3 regions of the Nocardia violaceofusca NBRC 14427 genome follow, and region 1 is predicted to be linked to each of the others. Evidence: riboswitches for the same ligand, from Rfam matches in the RefSeq annotation. Region 1 holds a riboswitch; each other region holds the start of a gene.
The links. A riboswitch is a leader RNA that binds a small molecule or an ion and turns the genes downstream of it on or off. The one in region 1 is predicted to bind S-adenosylmethionine.

Region 1 (4,273 bases):
GCCGTTCAGCTTGAAGGTCGTGATCGCCGCCGCGGAGAACAGTTCGGCATCACCCCGACTCATGCCGGCTCGACCGCCGCGGCCTGCAGGGCGAAGAACCCGCTCGGATCCCGGTCCGCGTAGAGCCGATACCACGCGTCCAGGACGGCCGGCTCGAACAGGTCCAGCCGCGCGAAGATATGCCGCGCGAAGTCGATCGGCGCGATACCACTCGCGGTGATGAGATCGCCGTCGGTCACGGCCGGTTCGTCCACGAAGTGTTCCGCTCCCGAATATCCGGTCGAGACAAGGTTTTCCGCGGCGTTGCCGGTGTGCGGGCGAGCATCGAGCAGGCCCTGGGTCGCCAGTCCGTAGGTCGCCCCGCAGATCGCCGCGACGGGCACGCCGGCCTTCAGAAAGTCCGCCGCCGCCTGGGCGAACGGCGCGAGTTGCCCGTCCTCCCAGATATCGGCGCCGGGCAGGATTAGCATCGCGCTGTCGCCCGGCGAGAGCTGATCCAGAGTCAGATCGGGAAGCACGCGCAGCCCGCCCATCGAGGTGACCGGCTCGGCGGTGGCGCCGACCGTGCGGATCTGCCAGCTTCCCGGTTCGCGCTGCATCAGTGGGCGATTGATACCGGCCGTGACGTAGCTCGGCTCCCAATCGGCGAAGGTGTCGTACACCGCGATATGAACCGTTTTACTCATGACAGTATGCTGTCATAATTGACAGCATACTGTCAATGGTTTCGGTGTCAGCTCAGCGCCTGCGCCAGATCGCCGAGCAGATCCTCCACATCCTCGAGTCCGATCGAGATACGCAGCACCCCGTCGGTGAGACCGACAGCCGCACGGCCTTCGGGACCCATCGCCCGGTGCGTGGTGGTCGCCGGATGCGTGATCAGGGTCTTCGCGTCGCCGAGGTTGTTGGAGATGTCGACGATGCGCAGCCGGTTCAGCACCTCGAAGGCGCGCTTCTTGCCCTCGCCGGCGCCCGCGGCGAGTTCGAAGGTGACCACGGTGCCGCCGCCGGACATCTGCGAGGTCGCCAGCTCGTGCTGCGGATGCGAGGTGAGGAACGGGTACTTCGTCCAGGCCACGCCCGGATGCCGTTCCAGGAACTCGGCGACGGCCAGCGCGGACTGCGTCGATTGCCGCACCCGCAGCGGCATCGTCTCCAGCCCCTTCAGCAGGGTCCAGGCGTTGAACGGGCTCAGCGCCGGGCCGGTGTGGCGCATCAGATTCTTGACCGGTCCATTGATGTAGTCGCCGGTGCCGAGGATCGCACCGCCGAGCACCCGGCCCTGTCCGTCGATGTGCTTGGTGCCCGAATAGACCACCACATCGGCGCCGAGGTCGAGGCTGCGCTGCAACAGCGGCGTCGCGAACACGTTGTCCAGCACGACCTTCGCACCGGCGGCATGAGCCAGTTCGCTCACCCGCCGCACGTCGACGAGGGTCTGCATCGGATTCGACGGGGTCTCGAAGAACACCGCGGCCGTCGGCTGCGAGAGCGCCCGCTCCCACTGGCCGAGATCCTCACCGTCGACGAAGACGGTTTCCACGCCCCAGCGCGGCAGGATCTCGTTGCACACCACGAAACAGGAACCGAACAGGCTGCGCGCGGCCACCAGCCGATCGCCCTGCCCGAGCAGCGCCGCCAGCGCGGTGAACACCGCGGACATCCCGCTGGCGGTGGCGAAACACGCCTCGGCGCCCTCGAGCAGCCGCATCCGCTCCTCGAACATCGCGACCGTCGGATTGCCGTAGCGGGAATACACGAAATGCTCGATATCGCCGGTGAAGGCCGCTTCGGCCGCCTCCGCGCTCTCGTAGACGAATCCGGACGACAGATACAGCGCCTCGGAGGTCTCCTCGAAACCGGAGCGGCGCAGCCCGCCGCGCACGCCCAGGGTCGCCGGACCCACGCCCTCGGGCAGCGGCCGATCGAATGCACCGCCGGTGATCATGACTGCCTCCACGAAAAGAATTGCCGCACAACAGATCCGCTCACGACTGCCGCCACGGCAGGCCGAGTGCGCGCCAACCCGCGCCACCACGATGCCCCTCGGCATCCAGCGGACCCTCGAAACCCTCGAGCACGTTGTAGGAGGGTGCGAAGCCGGCCGCCGTCGCCGCCGTCGCCGCACCGATCGAACGCTGCCCGGACCGGCACAGGAAGATCACCGGGGCATCGCTGTCGCCCGCGCGATCGGCCAGCACCTGTTTCAACTGCTCCACGAACGCGGGATTGGGCGAGCCGGTGCCGTCGACCCATTCGATGAGGGCGGTCGGCCGCTCGATCGAGGTGGTGTCGGGCACACCGACGAATCGCCATTCGGCCTCGGTGCGCACATCCACCAGCACCGCATCCGGATTGTCGCGCAACAACTCCCACGCCTGCCCAGGCGTGATGTCACCGGCGTAGCTCACTTGTCGAACCTCCTACGGAATCCGCACTTGCCGCGTCCGGTCGGACCGCGGCCAGGTCGTCACCCGGAGCACCCCACCGCGGAGGAGGGTTGCCGACCAGCTAGCCGGGGCTTGCCGCTGGTACTCATGACCTGAACCGAGAATGCCTGGTCACAGGCCCGATTGTCAAACATCGACGGCGACGGCTCAGGGGTTGCCGCACACCAGCCAGGTGCCGTTCTCACGGCCGAAATTCCAGTTCGCCGCGGTCTTGTGCCCGTCGATCTGGCTGGTCACCGAGGCCGTGGCGTGGTCGCCGTCGATGTGCACCGCGTCGACTCCGGCGATCTCCACCTTCTTGCCGACGGAGCCGGCGCCCAGCGGAGACTTCTTCTCGTCGAAGCCCGCGCATTCGGTGGTCTTGCGCCGGTCGGCATCGGAATCGCTTCTCGCCGTGGCGAAGTTGCGCGCCGCGATGGCCACCCGGTCCGGATCTGTGAGATTGTTCTCAGCCGGGCGGGTGACTCCGAGGATCACGACGGCGAGCACCGCGAGAACGGCGATGGCCGCGGCGATCAGGAACGGCGTCGCCGATCGCGTGGTGTCGCGCTGATCGATCGAGGTAGCCGGATCATCGCCCCGGGGGTCGCTCCGGCCGGCCGGATCGCTGTCACTCATGGTGCGATCATCCCCGGTGGGCCGAAGTGTCGAAGATCACGCCCGCATTTTCGCGCGGATACCGGGAATAGCGGCGGTGTGTGCCACCGATAGAATCACCAGAACTCCGGCCACATCCGGTGCACGGATCGGGAGAGCTCCGCGCGGCAACGAGGCAGCATCGGCGGAGCAGTCGGGCAGGGCCCGGCCCGCACGTCAACTTAGCCTAAGCTAAGAAGGACGGCTGACAAGACGAGAGTTTCGACCAAAGGTGCGCGTAGAAATGACCGAACACGCTGGAACGAAGAGCGGCGCGGGCGACCGCCCACTGCGCATCGCGATCGTCGGTGCCGGACCGGCCGGAATCTACGCCGCCGACGCGCTGATGAAGTCCGATGTCGAGGCGAGTATCGACCTCTACGAGCGCATGCCTGCCCCGTTCGGTCTCATCCGCTACGGCGTCGCGCCCGACCACCCGCGCATCAAGGGCATCATCACCGCCCTGCACAAGGTGCTCGACAAGCCGCAGGTGCGCCTGCTCGGCAATATCGACTACGGCAGCGACATCGACCTCGAGGACCTGCGTCGCTTCTACGACGCGGTGATCTTCTCCACCGGCGCCAACGCCGACCGCGCCCTGGGCGTGCCGGGTATCGAGCTCGACGGCAGCTACGGCGCCGCGGACTTCGTGTCCTGGTACGACGGCCACCCGGATGTGCCGCGCACCTGGCCGCTGGACGCGGAGAAGGTCGCCGTCCTGGGCGTGGGCAACGTCGCGCTCGACGTGGCCCGCGTACTCGCCAAGACCGGTGACGAACTGCTGCCGACCGAGATTCCGCCGAACGTCTACGAGGGCCTGCGCAACAACAAGGCGCTCGAGGTCCACGTCTTCGGCCGCCGCGGTCCCGCGCAGGCCAAGTTCACCCCGCTGGAGCTGCGCGAACTCGACCACTCGCCGACCATCGAGGTCATCGTCGATCCGGAGGACATCGACTACGACGAGGGCTCCGAGGCCGCCCGCCGCCACTCCAAGCAGGTCGACATGGTCTGCAACACCCTCGAGCAGTGGGCCATCCGCGATGTCGGCGACCGTCCGCACAAGCTGTTCCTGCACTTCTTCGAGTCCCCGGCCGAACTGATCGGCGAGGACGGCAAGGTTGTCGGCCTGCGCACCGAGCGCACCACCCTGGACGGCACCGGCAACGTCAAGGGCACCGGAACCTATA
Region 2 (4,273 bases), on a different contig from region 1:
CGAGGCGGCCGCGAGCGAGGCCACGCCGAAATAGGCGCCGTGCGGCAGGCCCGCGACGAACCGGGCCGCGACCAGAGCGGGAAAGGCCGGGGCCAGCACCGAGGCGATATTTCCGATGGTGAACGCGACCATCAAGGCGATCAGCAGGCGCTTGCGCGGCATCCGGGCGCACAGCGCCGCGATCACGGGCGCGCCGACCACCACGCCCAGCGCGTACGCCGAGACGGCATGTCCGCCGGTGGGCTCCGAAACATGCAGGTCCGCGGCGATGTCGGGCAGCAGTCCCATGGTGACGAATTCGGTGGTGCCGATCCCGAAACCGCCGAGCGCCAGCGCGAGCATCGCCGGAATGTGCCAATCGGTGCGAGTCCGCGGCGCCGCGCCGGAGCCGAGCGCCGCACGGGACGACGCGGCACTCGCGGGTGACTCCGATGGGAAGTCGACGGGTGGTGCGGTGCGCACGGGAGCTGAGTCGGCCATGGGTGTGGCCAACACGCGCGGTCGCCGCGGCGATACCGGCGGCCGGGGTGATTCGACTCACGCGATGGGGTGCGGAAAGCAATTCGGGCACCCGCGGCCACCGGGATCGGTGGGGGCGGGTGCCCGGATATGTCTACCGGCCGCGCCGGATTCCGGCCGGTCGTGAGCGTTCAGCTCAGTTCGCGCGCCAGGTTCGCATCCAGCACGCCGAGGAACTCCTCGGTGGTCAGATAGCCCTGGTTGCCGCCGACCAGCAGCGCCAGGTCCTTGGTCATCTGGCCGCTCTCGACGGTCTTGATGACGACGTCCTCGAGGGTCTGCGCGAAGCCGATGACCTCGGGGGTGTTGTCCAGCTTGCCGCGGTGCGCCAGACCCCGCGTCCACGCGAAGATCGAGGCGATCGGGTTCGTGGAGGTGGGCTTGCCCTGCTGGTGCTGCCGGAAGTGGCGGGTCACCGTGCCGTGCGCGGCCTCGGCCTCACAGGTGCGGCCGTCCGGGGTGAGCAGCACGGAGGTCATCAGGCCCAGCGAGCCGAAGCCCTGCGCCACGGTGTCGGACTGCACGTCGCCGTCGTAGTTCTTGCAGGCCCAGACGTAGCCGCCTTCCCACTTCAGCGCGGAGGCGACCATATCGTCGATCAGCCGGTGTTCGTAGGTCAGTCCGGCGGCCGCGAACTCGTCCTTGAACTCGGTCTCGAAGATCTCCTGGAAGGTGTCCTTGAACATGCCGTCGTAGGCCTTCAGGATGGTGTTCTTCGTCGACATGTAGACGGGGTAGTTCTGCTGCAGGCCGTAGTTCAGCGACGCCCGCGCGAAGTCCTCGATCGACTTCTTGAAGTTGTACATACCCATGACGACGCCGCCGTCCTCGGGCATCTTCACCACTTCGTGGACGATCGGCTCGGAGCCGTCCTCCGGGGTGAACTGAATCGTGACGGTGCCGGCCTGATGCACCTTGAAATCGGTGGCGCGGTACTGGTCACCAAAGGCGTGACGGCCGATGATGATCGGCTTGGTCCAGCCGGGAACCAGACGCGGGACATTGGAAATGATGATCGGCGCGCGGAAAATGGTGCCGCCGAGAATGTTACGAATCGTGCCGTTCGGCGAACGCCACATCTTCTTGAGGCCGAATTCTTCGACACGTGCCTCGTCGGGGGTGATGGTGGCGCATTTGACGCCCACGCCGTGCTTCTTGATGGCGTTGGCCGCGTCGACGGTGACCTGGTCATCGGTCTTGTCGCGGGTTTCGATGCCGAGGTCGTAGTACTCGAGGTTCACATCGAGGTACGGATGGATCAGCTTGTCCTTGATGAACTGCCAGATGATCCGGGTCATCTCGTCGCCGTCGAGTTCGACGACGGTCCCTTCAACCTTGATCTTGGACATGGATCTTCGTGTCCTCCTAAGGAAGGTGTGCTCCCATTGCACGGCCAGGCGAGCACGCTTGTGAGCGGACCCCAGCTGTTCAACAGACAACGTATACGCCCCGCGTTGTCCACGAGACGCCTGGTGCTAAACAAGACAAGCGTACTGGTGCGCTGGGTCTCACTGACAGGGGCGGTCCCATTGAGAGCTACCCGCGTCACACCGGCCCGATGGCGATCGACAGGGAAACGGACATACGCCGCGAACGTCCGCCTCGAATCGGCCGAGCCCAACCCTCGCCCCGGTCGTGCCCGATTGTTACCATCCACGGCAGGTCATGAGCGCCAGCGCCAAGCCCCGGCTCGCTGGCCGGCAACCCTCCAGTTGCGGTGGGGTGCTCCGGGTGATTGACCGGGCTCTCGAAAGCCGAGAGCAAGCGCGACTGTCAGGAGCAACAAGTGAGCGAGTCCACCGTGCCCATCGCCGGCAAGTCCGTGGAGGCGGCGGAGCGGCGCAGCCGTATCGCTACCATCGGGGATGTGTGTGCCCCAGCCCTCCGTACCGCCTCGACCACGCGCGCGCTCTCGCCGTGCGCCGACCCGGCGGCCGCCGGCGCCGCGTTCCGGCAGGTCCGCGGGCCGATGCGGGTGACAGGGATCGATCGCGTGGCACGGCTCGACGTGGTGACGGCACGGTGACCGTGAGTATCGAATCGAGCACGTCACGCCCGGGCGCAACGACACTGCTACCGCCGCCGGACGGCACGGTGGGCATCATCGGCGTCGGCGATGTCCGCCTCGAGAACGGCGCGGTCGTCCCCGGTGTCGAACTGGCCGTGCAGCGCTGGGGTGAACTGGCCCCCGGCCTGGACAACGTGGTGCTGGTCGAACACGCGCTGACCGGTGATTCGCACGTCTGCGGGCAACCCGACGAACTGCACGCCCTGCCGGGCTGGTGGGACGGACTGGTCGGGCCCGGCGCGGCACTGGACACCGACCGCTGGTGCGTGATCGCGACCAACGTTCTGGGTGGTTGCCAGGGCAGCACCGGCCCCTCGTCCCTCGCGCCGGACGGAAAGCCCTGGGGCGCACGCTTTCCGGAGATTTCGATCCGCGACCAGGTGAGCGCCGAAGTGGCGCTGCTGGACCTGCTCGGGCTGACCCGCATCGCCGCGGTGGTCGGCGGTTCGATGGGCGGCATGCGGGTGCTGGAATGGATGGTCGGATACCCCGATCGCGTCGACGCGGCCCTGGTGCTGGCGGTCGGCGCCCGCGCCACCGCGGATCAGATCGGCACCCAGACCACCCAGATCGCCGCGATCACCTCGGATCCGGACTGGCAGGACGGCGATTACCACGGCACCGGCCGCCGGCCGCTGGCCGGTCTGCGCATCGCGCGCCGGATCGCGCATCTGACCTACCGCACCGAATTCGAACTCGACCACCGGTTCGCCAATACCGCGCAGGGCGACGAAAACCCTTGGGACGGTGGACGTTATGCGGTGCAGAGCTATCTGGAGCATCAGGCCGACAAGTTGGTCGCACGGTTCGACGCGGCCACCTACGTGCTGCTGACCGAGGCCATGAACCGGCACGACGTCGGCCGCGGACGCGGCGGCATCGAGGCCGCGCTGGCCGCCACCCCGGTGCCGTGCGTGGTCGGCGGCGTGGATTCGGACCGGTTGTACCCGTTGCGGACCCAGCAGGAACTGGCCGATCTGCTGCCCGGCTGCAAAGGTCTGGAAGTCGTGCATTCACGCGACGGCCACGACGGTTTCCTCACCGAGATCGAGGCCATCGGCAAATTGCTGGAGCAGACGATGGAATTGGCGCGCGCCGCACAGGACGCCCGCGAATCCTGAGTCCGTCCTGCGAGTTCAGCCGACCGAGTTCAGCCGACGCCGAGGCTGCTGATGGTGGCCGCCAGCACGATGATCGCGCCGCCCAGCACGGTATAGGCGCCGATGTCGAACGGACGGCTGCGCACCGCCAGCAGCCCGACTCGCGCCGACGGCAGGCACAACCGGAACACGGCCGCGAGCAGCGTCGCACCGCCGATGAAGAACGCACCGCGCCGCCACCGGTCCTGCGCCAGGAAAACCACCGCGACCAGCAGCACCACGACGACCAGCAGCATCGGCAGATGAACCTGGAAGAAGCGGCTCGCCGGGCTGGAATGCTGCGGGTGGGTGGTCGGCACGTCGGTCACGGCTGCGATTCTCGCATGTCCGGTCGTGCCGCCACCGGGAGCGGGTACCGTCTCGGTGTGCTCAAGCTGGTGTTCTTCGAACCGCGTATCCCACCGAACACGGGCAATGCGATCCGTCTGGCGGCCGGCACGGGGTGCGAACTGCATCTGATCGAGCCGCTCGGATTCGATCTGTCGGAGCCGAAGCTGCGCCGCGCCGGATTGGACTACCACGATCT
Region 3 (4,273 bases), on a different contig from region 1:
TATTCACCCGTGTGAGGCGGACGCTCCCTGCCGCACCCATGCGCGCATCGACCACACTATCCTCACCTCGCCGGCGTTCCACCGAACGAGCTGGCGCGTCGGCAGCCCACCGGACCGGTCGGCGAGTCGGCCGCGGCACACGCCGGCGAGCAGCCGTACCGCATCAACGCATACGCATCGGACGAAGGAGATGACGTGGAGTTCGACGTCACCATCGAGATCCCCAAGGGGCAGCGCAACAAGTACGAGGTCGACCACGAGACGGGTCGGGTGCGGCTGGACCGCTACCTCTACACCCCGATGGTCTACCCGGCCGACTACGGCTACATCGAGAACACCCTCGGCTCCGACGGCGACCCGCTGGACTGCCTGGTGCTGTTGCCGGAGTCGGTGTTCCCCGGCGTGATCGTCGAGGCCCGCCCGGTCGGCGTGTTGCTGATGAGCGACGAGGCGGGCGGCGACGAGAAGGTCGTTGCGGTGCCGGCCGGCGACAAGCGCTGGGATCACATCCAGGACGTCAACGACATCCCGGAATTCGAGCGCAAGGCCATCGAGCACTTCTTCGAGCACTACAAGGACCTCGAGCCCGGCAAGTGGGTCAAGGTCGAGGGCTGGGACGGCCGGGCCAAGGCCGAGACTCTCACCACCGAGGCGTTCGAGCGGCTGCAGGAGCAGGGCGGGCACTGAGTGCCGGTCGACGGCGCTCGCGGGCGTATGCGTCCCGCCGAGCGCCGTCGCACGTGCGCTACTTGCCCTGGAAGTCACGTGCGCTACTTGCCCTGGAAGTTCGGCTTGCGCTTCTCGAAGACGGCCTGAATCGCCTCGGTCAGATCCTCCGAGGGCAGGAAGGCCGCGTTCCACGCCGAGACGTACCGCAGCCCGTCGGCCACCTTGCCGGCCTTGGGCTGGTCCAGCACGTCCTTGATGCCCTGCACGACCAGCGGCGGATTCGCGGCGATCTCCTCCGCCAGCGTGTACGCGGCGGCCAGAACCGCTTCCTGGTCCGGATAGACGTCGTTGATCAGGCCGATCTTCTCCGCCCGCGCGGCGTCGATGTCCTTGCCGGTATAGGCGAGCTCGCGCACATGGCCCTCGCCGATGATGCCCGGCAGCCGGTGCAACGATCCGATGTCGGCGACGATGGCGACCTTGGCCTCGCGCAGGCTGAAGCTGGCCTCCGCGCTGGCCAGGCGGATATCCGCGGCGGCAATGAGATCGAGTCCGCCACCCACGCACCAGCCGGAGATCGCGGCGATCACGGGTTTGCGGCAGTCGGCGACCGCGGTCACCGAGGCCTGCATGCGGCGGATCTCGTAGAGGAAATCGGTGCGCGGTGCGGCCAGGGCCTTCTCGCCCAGCAGCGGACCGAAGGTCGGGCTCATCGCGGGCAGATCGAGGCCGTAGGAGAAGTGCTTACCGGAGCCGGTGAGCACGATCGCGCGGATCTCCGGGTCGGCGTCCAGCTCGCCGAAGATCAGTGGCAGTTCACTCCAGAAATCCGGGCCCATGGCATTGCCCTTGCCGGGTCCGGTCAGCGTCACTCGCGCGACGTGACCGGTGCGCTCGACGTCGAAGGCCTTCCAATCACTCATTCGTCCAGCGTATCGGGGCAGTTCGGCGGCGCCGGGACGGCGTCGGGATTGCGGGAGGGCGGGCACGACGTAGGTTGGAGGCGTGAGCAGTTCCCAGCGACCCGACGCCGAGCTGGCCGATCTCGACCCTCAGCATCTCGAATCTCAGCACGACGGCGTCACCGCAGCGCAGTACCGGGCAGCCATGCGCCACTACCCCGCGGGAGTGACGATCGTCACCCTGAGCCGGCCGGAACGCCCGGTGGGCTTCACCGCCACCTCCTTCGCCTCGCTGTCGCTGGATCCGCCACTGATCTCGTTCAACATCGCGCACACCTCCTCGTCCATCGACGCGATGAGCGAGGCCGATTCGGTCGTCGTGCACTTCCTCGGTGAACATCAACAGCATCTGGCACAACGGTTTTCGCGCGCCGCCGAAGAGCGTTTCGCCGACCCGGAGTTGTGGTCGACGCTGGAGACGGGCGAGCCGGTGCTGCACGGCACCCCGATCTGGGTGCGGGCCACCGTGCATCGGTTGATTCCCATCGGCGACCACACCCTGGTGGTCGGATTGGTCACCCGGGTGCACGACGACACCGGTGGCGAGCCGATGCGCAACCCGCTGCTGTACTACAACGGCACCTATCACCGCCCAGCCGGATTGGACTGAGCCGCAATTCCTTTCACGCGTCGCCGATTTCGCGGGCGGCGCGGCGCCACTGCTCGCTCGAGTCGGGTGCTTGACAACGCCGGGCCGGTTCTGCCACTCTCGGCTCAGGTCACGAGTACCAGCGTCAAGCCCCGGCTAGCTGGTCGGCAACCCTCCTCCGCGGTGGGGTGCTCCGGGTGACGACCTGGCCGATGCTCGACCGAGCACGGCAAGCGCGGACTCCGATCACCCTCCACGTCCGGAGTCCCTGAACAAAGGGATCGCCCCGATGCGTACTGCTGTCTCGACAATTGCCGCCGCTACCGCCGAAACCGTTGTCCCGGAACAGGTTTGCGCTCACGGCGGCTACGCCTCCCGCTCCGGCGCCTCCTGCACCTGCTCGGCGCCGGACTGCGCCGGCCATGCCACCCGTTCCTGCCGCACCGGTGAACCGATCGCGCGCGTCTCCGGCTGCGATCTGCGAGTTCCGTTGGTACAGGGCGGTTTCCGTACCTACGCCAACTTCGACTACGCCGCCAGCGCCCCCGCCCTGGCCCAGGTCACCGACCGCGTGAACGAACTGCTCCCCTACTACGCCAGCGTGCACCGCGGCGCCGGATACGCCTCCCGCATCAGCACCGATCGCTACGAGGCAGCGCGTGTCGCGGTGGCACGGGCGGTGAACTGCGCCGACGACCAGGTGGTGGTGTTCACCCGCAACACCACCGACTCGCTGAATCTGCTGGCGTGCTGCGTTCCCGGCGACACCGTGGTGCTCGATATCGAACACCACGCGAATTTCCTGCCCTGGACGCGCCGCGGCCGCCGGGTGGTTCCCGCCGCCGCGACGATCGCGGAGACGCTGCGGCGGCTCGAGGCCGAACTGTGCGCCGAACCCGCTGCACTGCTTGCGGTTACGGGCGCGTCGAATGTGACCGGTGAGGTGCTGCCGCTGGCGGAACTGACCGCGATCGCGCATCGCCACGGCGCCCGCATCCTGGTCGATGCCGCGCAACTGGCCCCGCATCGCCGAATCGACCTGCAGTCGTTCGCGGAATCCGGCGGAACCGGCATCGACTACCTGGCCTTCTCCGGGCACAAGTTGTACGCGCCCTTCGGCGCCGGTGTGCTGGTAGGCCGCCGCGACTGGCTGGACGCGGCGCCGCCGTATCTGGCCGGCGGCGGGGCGGTCACCGCGGTCACCACCGAGCAGGCGCACTGGGCGCCCGCACCGCAGCGGCACGAGGCGGGATCACCGAACGTGTTGGGCGCGGCGGCCGTCGCGGCGGCCTGCGAAACGTTGTATGCCCTCGACGAACAGGCCGTGGTCGAGCACGAACACCACTTGATCCGCCGCCTGCGCGACGGCCTGAAAAGCGTTGCGGGCGTTCGGCAACTGCGCATCTTTTCCGACAGTGCCGACAGTGTGGGCATCGTGGCATTCACCGTCGACGGGTTCGAGCCCGGCCGGGTCGCGGCGTATCTGTCGGCCGAATTCGGTATCGGCGTGCGTGACGGGCGTTTCTGCGCACATCCCCTGCTGCAGCGGCTCGGTGTCGACGGCGCGGTGCGCGCGAGCGTCGGTCTGGGCACGTCGGTCGCGGATGTGGATCGCCTGCTCGAGGCGCTGAGCCGACTGGTTCGAGACGGCGCTTCGTGGAATTACACGTATGCCGGCGGCCAGTGGTCCCCGCTGCCGGAGACCCGGCCCGGCTTGACGGAGGCGGGGCAGGGCGCGGCACCCTGCGCGATCTGATCCGGCACGATCCGATTCACGGCACCAGGTAGCGGGCGGCCAATTCTTCGATCAGCGGATCGCCGTCGGGAACGGAGTCGATGGCCTCGAGATCCTTCTCGATGGCGATCTGGCGCGGATCGTCCTGCTCGGCGTCGGGCGCGCCGTCCTCGTTCAATTGGCGCAGCATCTTCTCGCGCACCCGAGCCTTCAGTGAATCAGCGATTTCCTGGGTCATATTTCCAGCATGCCCGCCTAGACCGGGGCCAACCATGTACCCCACGGGGTATTGCGGACCATGGTGAACAGCACGAGCAG

Region 2: another riboswitch for S-adenosylmethionine. It lies ahead of AC5592_RS08530 (hypothetical protein); the one in region 1 lies ahead of AC5592_RS29275 (rhodanese-like domain-containing protein).
Region 3: another riboswitch for S-adenosylmethionine. It lies ahead of AC5592_RS24315 (aminotransferase class V-fold PLP-dependent enzyme); the one in region 1 lies ahead of AC5592_RS29275 (rhodanese-like domain-containing protein).

Annotation. Positions count from the first base shown of each region.
Region 1 covers NZ_CAWMPM010000039.1:83,984-88,256, forward strand. Annotated here, with positions in the region: gene AC5592_RS29260 (MarR family winged helix-turn-helix transcriptional regulator) at 1-63, opposite strand, end outside; gene AC5592_RS29265 (type 1 glutamine amidotransferase family protein) at 60-686, opposite strand; gene AC5592_RS29270 (O-succinylhomoserine sulfhydrylase) at 734-1,948, opposite strand; gene AC5592_RS29275 (rhodanese-like domain-containing protein) at 1,989-2,411, opposite strand; SAM riboswitch class IV at 2,430-2,543, opposite strand; gene AC5592_RS29280 (Rv0361 family membrane protein) at 2,598-3,068, opposite strand; gene AC5592_RS29285 (FAD-dependent oxidoreductase) at 3,331-4,273, shown strand, end outside.
Region 2 covers NZ_CAWMPM010000009.1:74,051-78,323, reverse strand. Annotated here, with positions in the region: gene AC5592_RS08540 (MFS transporter) at 1-480, opposite strand, end outside; gene AC5592_RS08535 (NADP-dependent isocitrate dehydrogenase) at 651-1,868, opposite strand; SAM riboswitch class IV at 2,181-2,292, shown strand; gene AC5592_RS08530 (hypothetical protein) at 2,306-2,545, shown strand; gene metX (homoserine O-acetyltransferase MetX) at 2,590-3,708, shown strand; gene AC5592_RS08520 (DUF3017 domain-containing protein) at 3,738-3,983, opposite strand; gene AC5592_RS08515 (tRNA (cytidine(34)-2'-O)-methyltransferase) at 4,113-4,273, shown strand, end outside.
Region 3 covers NZ_CAWMPM010000030.1:122,056-126,328, forward strand. Annotated here, with positions in the region: gene ppa (inorganic diphosphatase) at 196-687, shown strand; gene AC5592_RS24305 (crotonase/enoyl-CoA hydratase family protein) at 771-1,592, opposite strand; gene AC5592_RS24310 (flavin reductase family protein) at 1,777-2,241, shown strand; SAM riboswitch class IV at 2,349-2,462, shown strand; gene AC5592_RS24315 (aminotransferase class V-fold PLP-dependent enzyme) at 2,510-3,976, shown strand; gene AC5592_RS24320 (hypothetical protein) at 3,993-4,181, opposite strand; gene AC5592_RS24325 (DUF2752 domain-containing protein) at 4,211-4,273, opposite strand, start outside.